4 regions of the Pseudomonas sp. FG35 genome follow, and region 2 is predicted to be linked to each of the others. Evidence: predicted binding sites of a transcription regulator. Region 2 holds the regulator's gene; each other region holds the start of a gene.
What was found. The regulator FliA, encoded in region 2, starts transcription of late flagellar genes. The targets are predictions, from matches to a motif close to CTAAAGTTTNNNNNNNNNNNGCCGNTAA.
Positions count from the first base shown of each region.

Region 1: ACODTD_RS28470 (methyl-accepting chemotaxis protein) is a predicted target of FliA. The motif match lies at 1,593-1,620, and genes of this name have one in related genera.
Region 3: motA (flagellar motor stator protein MotA) is a predicted target of FliA. The motif match lies at 1,828-1,855, and genes of this name have one in related genera.
Region 4: ACODTD_RS14495 (methyl-accepting chemotaxis protein) is a predicted target of FliA. The motif match lies at 1,906-1,933, and genes of this name have one in related genera.

Region 1 covers NZ_JBMDJR010000028.1:23,164-27,117, forward strand. The annotation lists gene ACODTD_RS28470 (methyl-accepting chemotaxis protein) at 1-1,477, opposite strand, end outside; gene ACODTD_RS28475 (sigma-70 family RNA polymerase sigma factor) at 1,789-2,289, shown strand; gene ACODTD_RS28480 (FecR domain-containing protein) at 2,289-3,290, shown strand; gene ACODTD_RS28485 (TonB-dependent siderophore receptor) at 3,378-3,954, shown strand, end outside.
Region 2 covers NZ_JBMDJR010000017.1:41,375-45,328, forward strand. The annotation lists gene ACODTD_RS25330 (chemotaxis protein CheA) at 1-410, opposite strand, end outside; gene ACODTD_RS25335 (protein phosphatase CheZ) at 450-1,238, opposite strand; gene ACODTD_RS25340 (chemotaxis response regulator CheY) at 1,256-1,627, opposite strand; gene fliA (RNA polymerase sigma factor FliA) at 1,795-2,535, opposite strand; gene fleN (flagellar synthesis regulator FleN) at 2,532-3,362, opposite strand; gene flhF (flagellar biosynthesis GTPase FlhF) at 3,476-3,954, opposite strand, start outside.
Region 3 covers NZ_JBMDJR010000019.1:59,337-63,290, forward strand. The annotation lists gene ACODTD_RS26260 (rhodanese-like domain-containing protein) at 1-179, opposite strand, end outside; gene ACODTD_RS26265 (HDOD domain-containing protein) at 219-1,757, opposite strand; gene motA (flagellar motor stator protein MotA) at 1,925-2,776, shown strand; gene motB (flagellar motor protein MotB) at 2,780-3,847, shown strand; gene rsgA (small ribosomal subunit biogenesis GTPase RsgA) at 3,903-3,954, opposite strand, start outside.
Region 4 covers NZ_JBMDJR010000006.1:244,915-248,868, reverse strand. The annotation lists gene ACODTD_RS14510 (formimidoylglutamate deiminase) at 1-733, shown strand, start outside; gene ACODTD_RS14505 (lipocalin family protein) at 871-1,440, opposite strand; gene ACODTD_RS14500 (hypothetical protein) at 1,472-1,726, opposite strand; gene ACODTD_RS14495 (methyl-accepting chemotaxis protein) at 2,009-3,901, shown strand.

The DNA.
Region 1 (3,954 bases), on a different contig from region 2:
CCGCAAAACCGCGTCCGGCTTCACCGGCACGGGCCGCTTCGATGGCTGCGTTGAGCGCCAGCAGGTTGGTCTGTTGGGAGATGCCTTTGATCACGTCGAGAATGTGGCCGATGTTGTCGGTGCTGGCATTCAGGGTTTCGATCTGGGTGCACGACAGGCTGATCTTCTGCGACAGCTCGGTCATGGCCTGAATCGTCTGCTCGACCACCTGACGACCGTCATCGGCCTGCTCGCTCGCGCCACTGGCGTGTTGCGAAGCGTCGGCGGCGTTGCGGGCGATTTCCTGGGTGGCGGCACCCAACTGATTGATCGCCGCAGCGACACTGTTGGTGCGCGCGCTTTGCTCGTCGGAGCCGATGATCGAAGCGTTGGACGATGCCATCACCCGTTGGGACAGATCGTGTACGTGGCGAGTCGCGGAAGACACTTCGGAGATCGAAGCGTGAATCCGCTCCACGAACTGGTTGAACGAACTGCCCAACTCGCCGAACTCGTCCTTGCTTTCCACTACCAGACGACGGGTCAGGTCACCTTCACCCTGGGCGATGTCCTGCATCGCGCGGCCCATGGTGATCAGCGGACGCATCAGCACGGTGATCAGCAGGCTCAGGAACACTGCAATCGCGCCCACCGCAACGAACATCGCAATCACTGCAGAGGTACGGAACTGGCTGAGTGCGGCGTAGGCCTTGTCGCGGTCGATCGACAGACCGATGTACCACTCGGCATTCGGCAGACCGGCAACCGGGGTGAACGACAGGATGCGTTCCTGGCCGTTGAGCACCACGTTTTGATTGCCCTTCTCGATGCGCACACCGGCGTTCGGGTAGATGTCTTTGAGGTTCTTCATCACCTGGTCTTTGTCCGGGCTGACGATTACCTGACCGTCACCGCTGACCAGGAACGCGTGGCCCAGGCCACCGAAGTCCACCGAGTTGATGATCTTTACCAGGGTTTCCAGGCTCAGGTCACCGCCCACTACGCCGAGCAGTTCGCCGTTCTTTTTCACCGGCATGGCGATGGTCACCACCAGCCCGCCAACGGCAGCCATGTATGGCGGGGTCAGCATGGTCTGGTCAGCGGCCACGGCCTGCTTGTACCACGGGCGCTGACGCGGGTCGTAGCCGTCCGGCATCTTCGCGTCAGGGCGCTGGGTGAACACACCGTTGGCCTGGCCGACGTAGGTGAACTGGAAGTTCGAGGTGAAGGCCGGTTGATCGACCAGGCCCGGGAAGTCGGCGTTCTTGCCTTGATGAGCGACGTTCTGCGCGAGGTTTTCCAGCACCAGAATCCGTCCGCTCATCCAGTTCTGCACACTGCTGGCGGTCAGGTCACCGGCCTGCTGGACCGAGGACTGGAGGTTCTGGCGAATCGTATTTCGCTGCAGATAGTCGTTGTACAAAGTGAACAGCGCGAACGCCAGGACCACAACGCCCGAGGCGGCCAGCAGGATTTTATGGCTGAACTTGAGATTCATTTCATGGGACTTCTTATGCGAAAAGTGGGGATGCGTTCCGGATGCAACATTCCATGTACAGCGCAGGCAGCGTTCTGACGGCTGCTCTACTTTGGTGCACGCATGTCTCACCAGTCTGTCGGCACGCTTCGGATAAAACTTAGGGCTTTGCAGGAAATGGACGGCATTTCTGGCAGATTCCCGCCGAACGGCGTGCCAGAGCGTTCGCTTGTCATTTTTTGATGACTGTTTTGCAGCGCCGGTTGCAAATTCTGTAACCCTTGATGACAATGCGACTAATTATCATTTGTGACGTTCGGGCTGTCGCGTTCATGTCCTCATCTGAGTTTGCAGTACAGGCGCTTTACAGTAGTCATCACGGCTGGCTCAACGGCTGGTTGCGCGCGCGACTGGGCAATGCCGCCGATGCGGCGGATCTGGCTCAGGACACGTTCGTGCGTTTGCTGCAACGCACCGAGCGTCTGGAACTCAAGGCACCTCGCGCATTCTTGCGCACGGTTGCCCGGGGTTTGGTGATAGATCATTGGCGCCGTGAAGAAATTGAGCGCGCCTATCTGGAAACCATCGCCCATTTGCCTGAAGCCGAAACCCCAAGTGGCGAATCCCGCGCATTGGTGATCGAACTGCTCGAGGGCATTGCCCGCATGCTTGAAGGCCTGAAGCCGAAAGTGCGTCAGGCATTTCTGCTGGCGCAGTGCGAAGGTTTGACCCACAAGCAGATCGCCGAGCAGATGGGACTGTCTCTGCGCTCGGTAGAACGCTACGTCGCCGACGCCCTGTTTCACTGCTACGTGCTGCGGTACGAAAACTGATGCCAGTGGATAACCTCTCGCTTGGCCGTCGCGCCGAGCCACCGCAACAGGTCGTCCGACAGGCCATTCACTGGCTCTTGCGCCTGCGCAACAACCATGGCAATCCGCGCCTGAATCGCCAGTGCGAACAATGGCGCGCCGAACACCATGACCACGAACTGGCCTGGCAACGGGTGCAGTCTCTGCAAGCTGAACTGACCCACAATCTGCGCGCCGTGCCCGGTGCGCAGGTGGCATTCAACACGCTGGAAAACAGTGCGCAGGGTCTGGGTCGACGTCAGGCGTTGAAGCTGTTGTCCGGCGCCCTGTTGATGGGTTCGGCGGGGTGGCTGGCCAGCGACACTTCCGCCTGGCAACAATGGAGCGCCGACTACGCCACCGCCACCGGCGAACGCCGTGGCTTCCAGTTGCCGGACGGCACGCGGATCGAACTCAACACCGCCAGCAGCGTGGATCTCGATTACACCGCACAGCAACGGCTGATCAGGCTGACCCGTGGCGAAATCATCGTCACCTGCGGTGGCGCCGATGAAGGTGCGCCAATTGATCGACCGCTGCGGGTGCAGAGTCGTCATGGCAGTTACGAGCCGTTCAAGGCGCGATTCATTCTGCGCCAGGAAGATGGATGCACGCGCCTGAGCGTCACCAGTGGCCGGGTCGCAATTCACTCCGCAGGCAACTCGATGGAGGCCATCGCCGGTCAGAGCTATCTGATCGACCACCATCAAATTCGCCCGGCGCCGCCGTTGGACATGGACGCCGGTGCCTGGGTCGACGGGCTGATCGTGACCCGCAACATGCGGCTGGGTGACTTCCTCAACGAAGTCGGTCGGTATCGTCAGGGCTTTCTGAGTTGTGCGTCGGACATTGCGGATCTGCGCCTGTCCGGCGTTTTCCGTCTTGAGGACACCGACAAGCTGCTGGCAATCCTGCCGCAGACCCTGCCGGTGCAATTGCGCTACCGCACCCATTGGTGGGTGACGCTGGAGTCTGTGGCCTGAAATTGTTTTGGCGGGTTTTCGCGGCAAGTCCGGCTTAGTCAGTAAGCACTTCAACTCAGCCTTCGCGACTGCCTACGGAAACCTACAATGACTGCGCGCGTTACCTGTAAGAACCCTCTGAATTTCTCTGCCGAATCCGGCCTGTTGCGCCACGCCGTTCGGGCGGCGCTGTTTTCTACCGTAATGGGTGTTGGCATGTTGCCGGGCCTGAGCATGGCGGCCAATGCCAGCGAGGTCAGCAGCCACCGCTACAACATCGCCGCCGGGCCATTGGGCGAGGCGCTGAACCAGTTCGCACGCCAAGCCGGCATCACCTTGTCGATGACCCCACAGCAGACTCAAGGCCGACAATCACCCGGCGTGCAGGGCGAGTATTCGACCGATCAGGCGCTGAGTCATCTGCTCGGTGGTTCGGGTCTGGAGGCGGTCAGCCAGGACGGCAGCAGCTATGTGTTGCGCTCCGTCGCAGAAACCGAAGCACTGGCCCTGCCGACCACCGACATCAAAGGCTTCGCCCTCGGCAACGCGCTGGGCAGCATGGATGGCTATAACGCGACGCACAGCCAGATCGCCACCAAGACCAGTACCGCGTTGCTGGAAACTTCGCAAAGCGTGTCCGTGGTCACCCGTGAGCAAATGGATGACCAGGGCTCGCAAACCGTGT
Region 2 (3,954 bases):
GCCGGGGCTTCATCCGCCGATTGCGGTTCGGCCAGACGCGCCAGGGCGGCCAGCAGTTCCGGGGTGGCGGCGGTGATCGGGCTGCGATCGCGGACTTCGCTGAACATGCTGTTCACCGCGTCCAGCGCTTCAAGCACCACGTCCATCAGTTCTGCATCGACGCGTCGTTCACCCTTGCGCAGGATGTCGAACACGTTTTCGGCGATGTGACAGCACTCCACCAGCTCGTTGAGCTGAAGGAAGCCGGCGCCCCCTTTTACAGTGTGGAAACCGCGAAAAATTGCGTTGAGCAGATCTGCGTCATCCGGGCGGCTTTCCAGCTCGACCAGTTGTTCGGACAGTTGCTCAAGAATCTCGCCGGCCTCAACCAGGAAATCCTGAAGGATCTCTTCATCGGCGCCGAAGCTCATTAATGGGGTGCTCCTACAGGTCTAAAAACCCAAAAAAACTCAAAATCCAAGGCTGGATAACAAATCGTCCACATCGTCCTGACCGGACACAACGTCTTCTCGTTTATCGGCATGAATCTGCGGACCTTCACCCTGCGAGAGATGTTTTTGTGGATCTTTTTCAGCAAGCATCGCCGCACGGTCATGTTCGATGCCCGCAAAGCGGTCCACCTGGCTGGCCATGAGCACGAGCTTGAGCAGGTTGCTTTCGACTTCGGTGACCAATTGGGTCACGCGCTTGATCACCTGACCGGTGAGGTCCTGGTAATCCTGGGCGAGCAGAATGTCGTTCAGATTGCTCGACACCGCGCGGTTGTCCGCGCTGCTGCGTGCCAGAAAACCGTCGACCCGGCGCGCCAGCTCACGGAACTCTTCAGCCCCGACCTCACGGCGCATGAAGCGGCCCCAATCGGCGCTCAAGGCCTGGGCTTCGTCAGCCAGGCCATTGACCACGGGGGTCGCGCTTTCCACCAGATCCATGGTGCGGTTGGCGGCAGCTTCGGTCAGTTTGACCACGTAGCCCAGGCGCTCGGTAGCGTCGGTGATTTGCGACACTTCCTCAGCCTGCGGCATGTGCGGATCGATCTGGAAGTTGACGATCGCACTGTGCAGTTCACGCGTGAGCTTGCCCACTTCCTGGTACAGGCCACGGTCACGGGTCTGATTGAGCTCATGGATCAGTTGCACGGCGTCGCCGAACTTGCCTTTTTCAAGGCTTTCGACCAGTTCGACGGCGTGTTTTTTCAGAGTCGACTCGAAGTCGCCCTGTGAAGATTCGTTATGCTCCATAGCTCCCCCGCGCGTCATCAGCCGATGCGTTCGAAAATCTTCTCGATTTTTTCTTTCAGCGCCTGAGCCGTGAAAGGTTTGACCACGTAGCCGTTAACGCCGGCCTGGGCCGCTTCGATGATCTGCTCGCGCTTGGCTTCAGCGGTCACCATCAGCACCGGCAGGTGCTTGAGCTTTTCATCGGCGCGCACGTGGCGCAGCAGGTCGATACCGGTCATGCCGGGCATGTTCCAGTCGGTCACCAGAAAGTCGATGCTGCCGCTGTTGAGCACCGGAATGGCAGTAGTGCCATCGTCGGCTTCAACGGTGTTGGTGAACCCGAGATCACGCAACAGGTTCTTGATGATCCGCCGCATCGTTGAGAAGTCATCAACGATGAGGATTTTCATGTCTTTGTTCAATTCGACCTCCAAGCAGTCTTAAACGCGCCCAGCACCTGGACGCGCCATTTCAATCAATCCGGCAAAACACTCGATGACTGTCTGGAGCACAACAGAGCAAGACCGGTGCCGTTCACCACCGCACCAGCCTCGTTCGCAGTGTCCCCACACTGCCTTCAGCGCGCTCGCCACTCCCCCAAACGCCCCCGCAAGCGGGCCGCGCACTGGCTGTGTAACTGGCTGACCCGCGATTCACTGACGCCAAGGACTTCACCGATCTCCTTGAGGTTCAGCTCTTCGTCGTAGTACAGCGCCAACACCAGTCGCTCACGCTCCGGCAAATTGGCAATCGCGTCCGCCAGCGCGGCCTGGAAACGTTCGTCTTCCAGATCGCGCGACGGCTCCAGATGAGCACTGGCGCCATCCTCGTGCAGCCCTTCGTGTTCGCCGTCCTGCAACAGGTCGTCGAAACTGAACAGGCGGCTGCCCAGGGTGTCGTTCAAAATCCCGTAGTAATCGTCGAGACTCAATTGGAGTTCGGCCGCAACTTCGTGATCTTTAGCGTCACGGCCGGTTTTAGCTTCAATCGAGCGAATCGCGTCGCTGACCATGCGGGTATTGCGGTGAACCGAGCGTGGTGCCCAGTCCCCCTTACGGACTTCATCGAGCATCGCACCACGGATCCGGATGCCCGCGTACGTTTCAAAACTGGCGCCCTTGCTGGCGTCGTATTTGGTCGAGACTTCGAGCAGGCCGATCATCCCGGCCTGGATCAGGTCTTCGACCTGCACACTGGCCGGCAACCGCGCCAGCAAGTGGTAGGCGATGCGTTTGACCAGTGGCGCGTAACGCTCGATCAGCTCGTACTGCGCGTCACGCGCCGACTTCTTGTAGAAATTCATACCGCTGGCGGTCATAGCACAGGTCCTGCCGTTTGCTGCACGAGGCGCTCGACGAAAAATTCGAGGTGGCCGCGCGGGTTGGCGGGCAGCGGCCAGGTGTCGACCTTCTGTGCGATCGCCTTGAACGCCAGTGCGCACTTGGAACGCGGGAAGGCTTCATAGACCGCACGCTGCTTCTGCACCGCCTTGCGCACGCTTTCGTCGTAGGGCACCGCGCCGACGTATTGTAGGGCGACGTCGAGGAAGCGATCCGTGACCTTGGTCAACTTGGCGAACAGATTGCGACCTTCCTGCGGGCTCTGGGCCATGTTGGCCAGGACGCGGAAGCGGTTCATGCCGTAATCGCGGTTGAGCAGTTTGATCAGCGCGTAGGCGTCGGTGATCGAGGTCGGCTCGTCGCAGACCACCAGCAACACTTCTTGCGCTGCGCGAACAAAACTGACTACCGAGTCACCAATACCCGCAGCGGTGTCGATCACCAGCACGTCGAGATTGTCGCCGATGTCGCTGAAGGCCTGAATCAGGCCGGCATGCTGGGCCGGGCTCAGGTGAACCATGCTCTGGGTGCCGGAAGCGGCCGGCACGATGCGGATCCCGCCGGGGCCCTGTAACAGGACGTCGCGCAGCTCGCAGCGGCCTTCGATCACGTCGGCCAGGGTTCGTTTGGGTGTGAGGCCCAGCAGAACGTCGACGTTCGCCAGCCCCAGGTCGGCGTCCAGCAGCATGACCCGACGGCCAAGCTCTGCCAGGGCCAGGGACAAGTTCACTGACACATTAGTCTTGCCGACGCCACCTTTGCCGCCGGTCACCGCGATCACCTGTACGGGATGCATGCTGCCCATGTTATTTCTTTACCTTGTCTTGCATAGACGGAGGCCACATTACTGGCTGCGCGTTCACAACCGGAACAATGCGTGGCAGGCCATCGATGTAGGTACGAAAACTGTTCATTACCTCAGCCAACCTGCTTGGTCGGACTGTGGTAGATATCAGCGAACATGTCAGCCATGGCTTCTTCGCTGGGTTCTTCCTGCATTTGCACGCTGACGGCGCGACTGACCAGTTGATGACGCCGCGGCAGATGCAGATCATCCGGAATCCGTGGGCCATCGGTCAGGTAGGCAACCGGCAGTTCGTGACTGATCGCCAGGCTCAACACTTCGCCCAGACTGGCCGTCTCATCCAGTTTAGTCAGGATGCAGCCGGCCAGCCCGCAACGCTTGTAACTGTGATAAGCGGCGGTTAGAACCTGTTTTTGGCTGGTGGTTGCCAGAACCAGATAATTTTTTGACCGAATGCCACGACCGGCCAGACTTTCCAGCTGCATGCGCAGGGCCGGATCGCTGGCCTGCAGGCCGGCGGTGTCAATCAGCACCACGCGCTTGCGCAGCAGTGGATCCAGCGCCTGCACCAGGGACTGGCCCGGATCGACGT
Region 3 (3,954 bases), on a different contig from region 2:
GGAGCCGGCGCCTGACCCAGCTGGGTGCGTTTCGGATCGACAAAACGTGCGCCGGGAATGTGTCCTTCGGTGTAGCGGGCGGCACTGGTCAGATCCACCAGAATCAGATCGCGGGATTCGAGGCGCGGCAGCAGATCGCTCGGCTCGATCACCAGGGCCAGGCCAGAGAAATCAGACATGTGAGGTCTCCAGAGCACAAAGGGGAGGGATTGTAGCTGTCATTGGCCGCGCTGGCTAAAACTGTGCAGGGCTTTCTCGATGCACTGCGCGGTTTTGCCGAAGGCTTGCACGGTGATGTCGGCGAACGGACCGCCACCCTGGTCGGCGACCACAATCATGATCACCCGGCCGTTGTTCACCAGTGAACGCAGGAACAGGTGTTCACCACGGAAAAGGGCGCGCAGCGAGGGCGGCAGCAGGGCGGAAAACTGGGCGTTGTTGTCCGGGGTGATCCGCACTTGCGCCTGCTGCGCGAGCAAGCGTTGCAGCACCGAACTCTGGCTGACGACGAAATTCAGCGCAGCGGCGTCCTTCGGCAACCCGGAGGTTTGATGGACGCGCAGATTGGCGTGGCCGCGGTCGGCCATCAGGATCATCACCCGACGCATGCCGCTGGCGACCAGCGCGTCGCGGGCGGCGACGGTCAGGCTCATGGCGTTGGTGAAGCGACTTGGCACCGCCAGCAGTTCGGCGCATTGCCGGCGCCACTGGCTCAGGTCTTCAGCGGACGGCGCGGCAGCCGGCAGCATTCCGGCTGGAAGGCGACGGGTACCCCACGGCCACAGCAGCGAAAGCGCCGGGTGCCAAAGGTCCGGCATGAAATGATGGCGAGCGCTGACGGCGGCCTGTTGGTGCAATTGTTGTTGCACCTCGTCCATCGAGATTTGCAGGTAGAGGCTGGTCAGGAATTGCCAGCGCTCACTGTGCGGACTGTCCCAGGCCTGTTGCGCCGACAGTGCCAGTCCGTTGGCCAGCAACACGGTGTTGGCCGGCTGGTTGAGCCAGCGGCGCAGGGTCGGGTCGTCATCGAGGCGATTCTGCTGGCGCAACGGATGATCGACGTCGCGGGCAATGCGCAGGACTTTGACCAGTTCGCGCTGTTCGGTCAGCAGCAGCCGATAACCTTGCTGCACCCAGACCGGCAGACGCCAGACTTGCACCAGCGCCTCGCCGATCTTCAGCAGGCGTACGCCGAACAGCTGCTTTTCCACGACTCGCGCCGATTCACCCTTGTGGATAACCCGCACTTCCCACTCTTCAAGCAGTTGGGGAAAGGTCAGCGCCAACGGCCACAGCGGCGACAGAAACAACAGGCTGCCCCAATGAATGTCCTGCCACAGTCGCGCCAGGCGACTGGCGAAAAAACCGTTGGCCTGTTGCGTGGCGTGCTGGCTGATCATCTGCAACTGGCGCAGGGCCTGGGGGATCTGCGCGGCAGGTTCGGCGGGCAGGCGGGCGAGCAGTTCTTCGGTACGGGCAAGGCCGAGGCGATTGATCGCCACTTCGAGGTTTTCCGCAGGCGCAGTCATGTTGCCGTGGGTGTGGCGGTTGGCTTCGCGGATGATGCTCAGGGCCAGCGCCGGGCTGTCCTGCATCAGGTCGGCGATGTCGCGCAGCGAGCTGCGGTCATCGCGAATCGCCCGGCAGACCCGGTCATGGGCGTCTTGCGGCACTGGCAGACGAACGCTGTCGAGCAGCTTCACCCAGCCATCGAGTGTGGTCGGTTTTACGTGTGGGACGTTCGTTTCATTAGCCATGTCTGGACGAGATCTTCACTGACTGTAGACGCGCCCGGCATGGGCTAAATTGGCTTTTCGCCTGAACTGGCTATAGTCTGGCGCAGTTTTGCCGATAAGTAGAAGAAGAGATTTTTTAACTTCCGAATATGACCTTGAACCCGACTTAAACAAGTACCTTTCTACCTATGGCTAAAATTATCGGCATCATCGTCGTATTCGCGAGCGTGCTCGGCGGATACGTGCTCTCCCACGGCAAGATTGCCGCCCTGATCCAGCCCTTCGAGGTGATGATCATCGGCGGTGCGGCACTCGGAGCCTTCCTCCAGGCCAACCCCGGCTACATGACGATGCACGTGCTCAAGAAATCCCTGAGCATGTTCAGTTCGCGTTTCAGCCACACGTTCTATCTGGAAGTGCTTGGCCTGATCTACGAGATCCTCAACAAGAGCCGCCGTGAAGGCATGATGGCCATCGAAGGCGACATCGAAGACGCCGCCGCGAGCCCGATCTTCGCCAAGTACCCGGCGGTACTGAAAGACGAACGCATGACCGCGTTCATCTGCGACTACCTGCGCATCATGTCCTCCGGCAACATGGCTCCCCACGAGCTGGAAGGCCTGTTCGACATGGAACTGTACAGCCTGAAGGAAGACCTTGAGCATCCGTCCCACGCGGTGAACGGCATCGCCGACGCCATGCCGGGTTTCGGTATCGTCGCGGCGGTACTCGGTATCGTGGTGACCATGGCCTCGCTGGGTGAAGGCGATCAGAAATCCATCGGCCTGCACGTGGGTGCGGCACTTGTGGGTACCTTCTTCGGTATTCTCGCGGCGTACGGTTTCTTCGGTCCTTTGGCGCACTCCCTGGCGCACGATGCCAAGGAAGAGCTGAACGTCTACGAAGCCATCAAGGCCTCTCTGGTGGCTTCGGCTTCCGGCATGCCGCCGTCGCTGGCTGTCGAGTTCGGTCGCAAGGTGCTGTACCCGGCTCACCGTCCAAGCTTTGCCGAGCTGGAACAAGCCGTTCGCGGTCGTTAAGTCATGGAAAATAACCAGCCGATAATCATCAAGCGCGTCAAGCGCATCGCCGGCGGGCATCACGGCGGGGCGTGGAAGATCGCCTTCGCCGACTTCGCGACGGCGATGATGGCGTTCTTTCTGGTGTTGTGGCTGCTGTCCACCGCGACCCCGGAACAGAAGATCGCCATCGCCGGTTACTTCAAGGACCCGGTCGGTTTCTCCGAGAGCGGCACGCCGTACATCATCGACCTGGGCGGTACGCCGACCCTGGCGCCGGAAAATACCCTCAACCCCGAAGTGAAGTCGCAGCCGCAGCCGGACAAGGTCACGGTCGACACCGAACAGGTTGAAGGCATGGCCGAGCAGGTCGAGAAAGAACGCCTGGAACTGTTGCTGCAAGAACTGCAGAACAAGGTCGACGAGAACCCGCAGTTGCAGAAGTTCAAGGATCAGATTCTGTTCGAAATCACGCCGAACGGCTTGCGTATCCAGATCATGGACGCCGAGAACCGGCCGATGTTCGACTCCGGTTCTGCACGCCTGAAGCCGTACTTCGAAGACATCCTGCTGGCCATGGCCGACACCATCAAGGCGGTGCCGAACAAGATCAGCATCAGCGGTCACACCGACGCCAAGCCTTACGTGGGCAACGGCGATTTCGGCAACTGGGAGCTTTCGGCCAACCGCGCCAACGCCGCCCGGCGTGCGCTGGTGGCGGGCAGTTACCCGGACTCGCAAGTGGCGCGTGTGGTGGGTTACGCCTCGTCGGCGCTGTTCGACAAGGAGAACCCGTTCAACCCGGTCAACCGCCGTATCGACATCGTGGTGCTGACCAAGAAGGCCCAGGCCGCCATCGAAGGTGCGCAAGGTGCCGACCCGTCGAAACCGGCGGATCAAGGCCAGAACGGCGCCGCCCCGGCCACCCCGGTCGACCCGAACGCCTTGCCGGCGGATCAGCAGCCAGTGCCGGCCCACGAGTTGCGCGAACGGCTGAACCTGTTCGACGACCCGCTGCCGAAACCGACCGAACCAGGCAGCGCGGCGCCAGCCCCGGCGCCTGCTGCACCGGCTCCCGCGCCGAAACAGTGACCCACAAAAAAGCCGACAGCGATGTCGGCTTTTTTGTGTCTGGTTACTTGAAAGCCTAGTAACCGTTTTCCGGCAGGCTGGCGATGATCGAGCGGTAGCTGTTCATT
Region 4 (3,954 bases), on a different contig from region 2:
GGTCACGCCACAGCAGATCAGCGAAGTACTGGCGGCCAGCGACCAGCAATGCCCGGTGCACATCCACATCGCCGAGCAGCAGAAGGAAGTCGACGACTGCCTGAGCTGGAGCGGTCGCCGTCCGCTGCAATGGTTGTACGAAAACACCGAGGTCGATCAGCGCTGGTGCCTGGTGCACGCGACCCACGCCAATCCGGAAGAAGTCACGCTGATGGCCAAGAGTCGCGCCATCGCCGGCCTGTGCCTGACCACAGAGGCCAACCTCGGCGACGGGATTTTCCCGGCGGTGGATTTCCTCGCTCAGGGCGGGCGGATGGGCATCGGCTCCGACAGCCATGTGTCGTTGAGTGTGGTGGAAGAACTGCGCTGGCTGGAATACGGCCAGCGTCTGCGCGATCAGCGGCGCAATCGCTTGTATGGCGCGGATCAGCCGATGGTCGGCCGTACGCTGTATGACGCGGCACTGGACGGTGGCGCTCAGGCACTGGGCCAGCCGATCGGTGCGCTGGAAGTCGGCAAGCGTGCCGACTGGATCGTACTCGATGGCAACGATCCGTATCTGGCCACGGCCAGCGGTGACGGGATTCTCAATCGCTGGCTGTTTGCCGGTGGCGACCGTCAGGTGCGCGATGTGCTGGTCAACGGTCAGTGGGTCGTGCGCGAGGGGCGACATGCCGGGGAGGAGGACAGCAATCGCGCCTTTACCCAGGTCCTGCGAGAGCTTTTGGGCTGACACAAACTTCTGTTACTGATCGTTCCCACGCTCTGCGTGGGAATGCAGCCCGGGACGCTCCGCGTCCCAAAAGCAGACGCAGAGCGTCCATTGAGGCATTCCCACGCGGAGCGTGGGAACGATCAGAACAGGAGAAGTCAGTTGGACGTCTTGGCCATTTGTTGATCCGACGTACGCCAGATCAGGCGCGTGGTGTCATAACCCTGCTGACGCGCCTTGCTCAACAGCTCCTCACGCACCACACCGTTGACGGTCGGCGTGCGGGACAACAGCCACAGGTAGCGACGACTCGGGTCACCGACGAGGGCGGTCTTGTAGTCATCGCTGACGTACAGCACCCAGTATTGACCCTTCGCCACACCCGGAATCAGGCGCGAGAACCAGGTATCGAATTCGACCCACAGCTTGTCGGTCTTGCCCGGCACCTGTGGATAAGCCGTGCCTTTGACTTCTTCCCACGTCCAGTCCGCCGTCAGGCAGCGGTTGTACACCGCCACATTGCCGTCGGGCTTGAGCGAGTAACGGGCTTCGGACTGCGCGCAATTGCGCTGGAAGTACATCGGCAGACGCGCCAGTTCGTACCAGGTGCCCTGGTAACGCTTGAGATTGACACTGTTGACCGTCTTCGGCGCCAGCGGATCTTCACCGGACGTGGCGCAGCCGACCAATACCAGGCCGGCCAAAAGGACAAGCAATAACCGCTTCATTGTTTTTCTCCCGTGGGCGCGAAGCCCCGGTTTACTTCAGGCCTTGGCCGGAAAACATCAGCACTTTGTCACCGGCGTACTGCACGCTGATAAAGCTGTTCTTGTCGCCCCAGGTGCAACTGGACATGCCGAGCGCGCCCGAGCAATCGGTGGGCTTGCCAAGCAGCGTCTCCACTTCGGCCTTGGCCATGCCGGCCGAGAGCTTCGAATAGTTTTCCTGATTGACCTTGCTGCATGCGGCCAACAGCACGCAAAACGACAGAAGGGCGATAGATCGCAGCGACATGGTGTAACTCCTGGAACGGAAGGGGGATGGCATGGCGCCAACCAGAAGCTTAGAAGAGAAAACCCCTGTCTGGTTCCCTGGGAGGCTGGCTATTTGTTAACCCGCTCGTCCGGCTTTTGCCGGTAAATCAGACAGTTTGTAAGGCTATCGAGCATTTCGTCGCTTTTAGCAAAAGGCGCCTAATCTTTGGCGCGTGGCGGTCGAAATAACAGCAGCGCAAAGCCCCAGAGTGTGGCAAATTGCCGCCCTTTCTTGACCAGCCCCTTCGCGGTAGCTCTCTTAATGACCAGAAACATGAAATTCAGCCACAAGATCTTGTTGGCTGCCGCCCTCGTGGTGGCCGTTGCATTCGCCTGTTTCATTTTGTTCAACGACTATCGCCAGCGCGAAGCCCTGCAAAGTAGCACCGAAGCATCGATGCAGGAACTGGGCAGCCTGACCACCAGCAACATCCAGACCTGGCTGGAAAGCCGCATCCAGTTGCTGCAATCGATGGCGCAGCAGGTTGTCGCCGACGGCAACGCCCCGGCCAGCCTGAAACGCATCATCGACCTGCCCGCCTACACCGGCAATTTCCAGCTCAGCTACTTCGGCGGCGCCGACGGCGTGATGTTCTCGGTCCCGGCCGGCAACCGCGCACCGGATTACGACCCGCGCGCCCGTGGCTGGTACAAGGCCGCCAACGCTGCGCAACAGACCATCGTCACCGAACCGTACATCGCCGCCTCGTCGGGCAAACTGGTGATCACCGTCGCCACGCCGGTACAGCGCCAGGGCCAGATGATTGGTGTGGCCGGTGCCGACATTGATCTGTCCAGCGTCAGCGCAATCATCAACTCACTGAACTTCGGCGGCCACGGCCATGCGTTCATCGTCAGCGCCGACGGCAAGATCCTGATCCACCCGGACAGCAAGCTGGTACTCAAGACCCTGGCCGAGGCCTATCCCAACGGCGCGCCGAACGTCAGCCCGGGCCTGAAAGAAGTCGAGTTCGACGGCAAGACCCAACTGATCTCCTTCACCCGCGTCAACGGCGTGCCGTCGGCCGACTGGTACGTGGCGCTGGTGCTGGACAAGGACACCGCGTTCTCGATGCTCAGCGAGTTCCGCACCTCGGCGCTGATCGCGATGGTCATCGCCGTGGTGATCATCATCGCCCTGCTCGGCATGCTGATCCGCGTGCTGATGCAGCCGCTGCTGACCATGGGCCGCGCCATGCACGACATCGCCGAAGGCGAAGGTGACCTGACCAAACGCCTGACCATCCACGGCCACGATGAATTCGGTGCGCTGGGGCTGTCGTTCAACCGTTTCGTCGAGCGCATCCACACCTCGATCCGCGAAGTCTCCTCGGCCACCGGGCAAGTCAACGAAGTCGCGCTGCGCGTGGTCGCGGCGTCGAACTCGTCGATGTTCAACTCCGACCAGCAGGCCTCGCGCACCAATAGCGTGGCCGCCGCGATCAACCAGCTCGGCGCTGCCGCCCAGGAAATCGCCCAGAACGCCGCCCTCGCCTCGCAACACTCAAGCGATGCGCGCAGCCTGGCCGAAGACGGCCAGCAGGTGGTGGACAAGACTATCCACGCGATGCAGCAACTGTCGGCGAAGATCAGCGACTCCTGCGGCAACATCGAAACCCTGAACAGCAACACCGTGAACATCGGGCAGATTCTGGAAGTGATCACCAGCATCTCCCAGCAGACCAACCTGCTGGCGCTCAACGCCGCCATCGAAGCGGCCCGTGCCGGTGAAGCCGGTCGTGGTTTCGCCGTGGTGGCCGACGAAGTCCGCAACCTGGCACACCGCACCCAGGATTCGGCGCAGCAAGTGCAGAAGATGATTGAAGAGCTGCAAGTCGGCGCGCGTCAGGCGGTCGGCATCATGACCGAGAGCCAGCGTGAGAGCGAAAGCAGCGTCGGCATCGCCAACCAGGCCGGCGAACGTCTGGGCAGCGTGACCCAGCGCATCGGCGAGATCGACGGCATGAACCAGTCGGTGGCGACCGCGACGGAAGAGCAGACGGCGGTGGTCGAGTCGATCAACGTGGATATCAACGAGATCAATACGCTGAACCAGGAAGGCGTGGAGAACTTGCAGGCGACGTTGCGGGCTTGTGCGGATCTGGAGCAGCAGGCTGCGCGACTCAAGCAGTTGGTGGGTAGTTTCAGAATCTGAAGATCAAGAGCAACCCCCTCACCCCAACCCTCTCCCCCAAGGGGGCGAGGGGG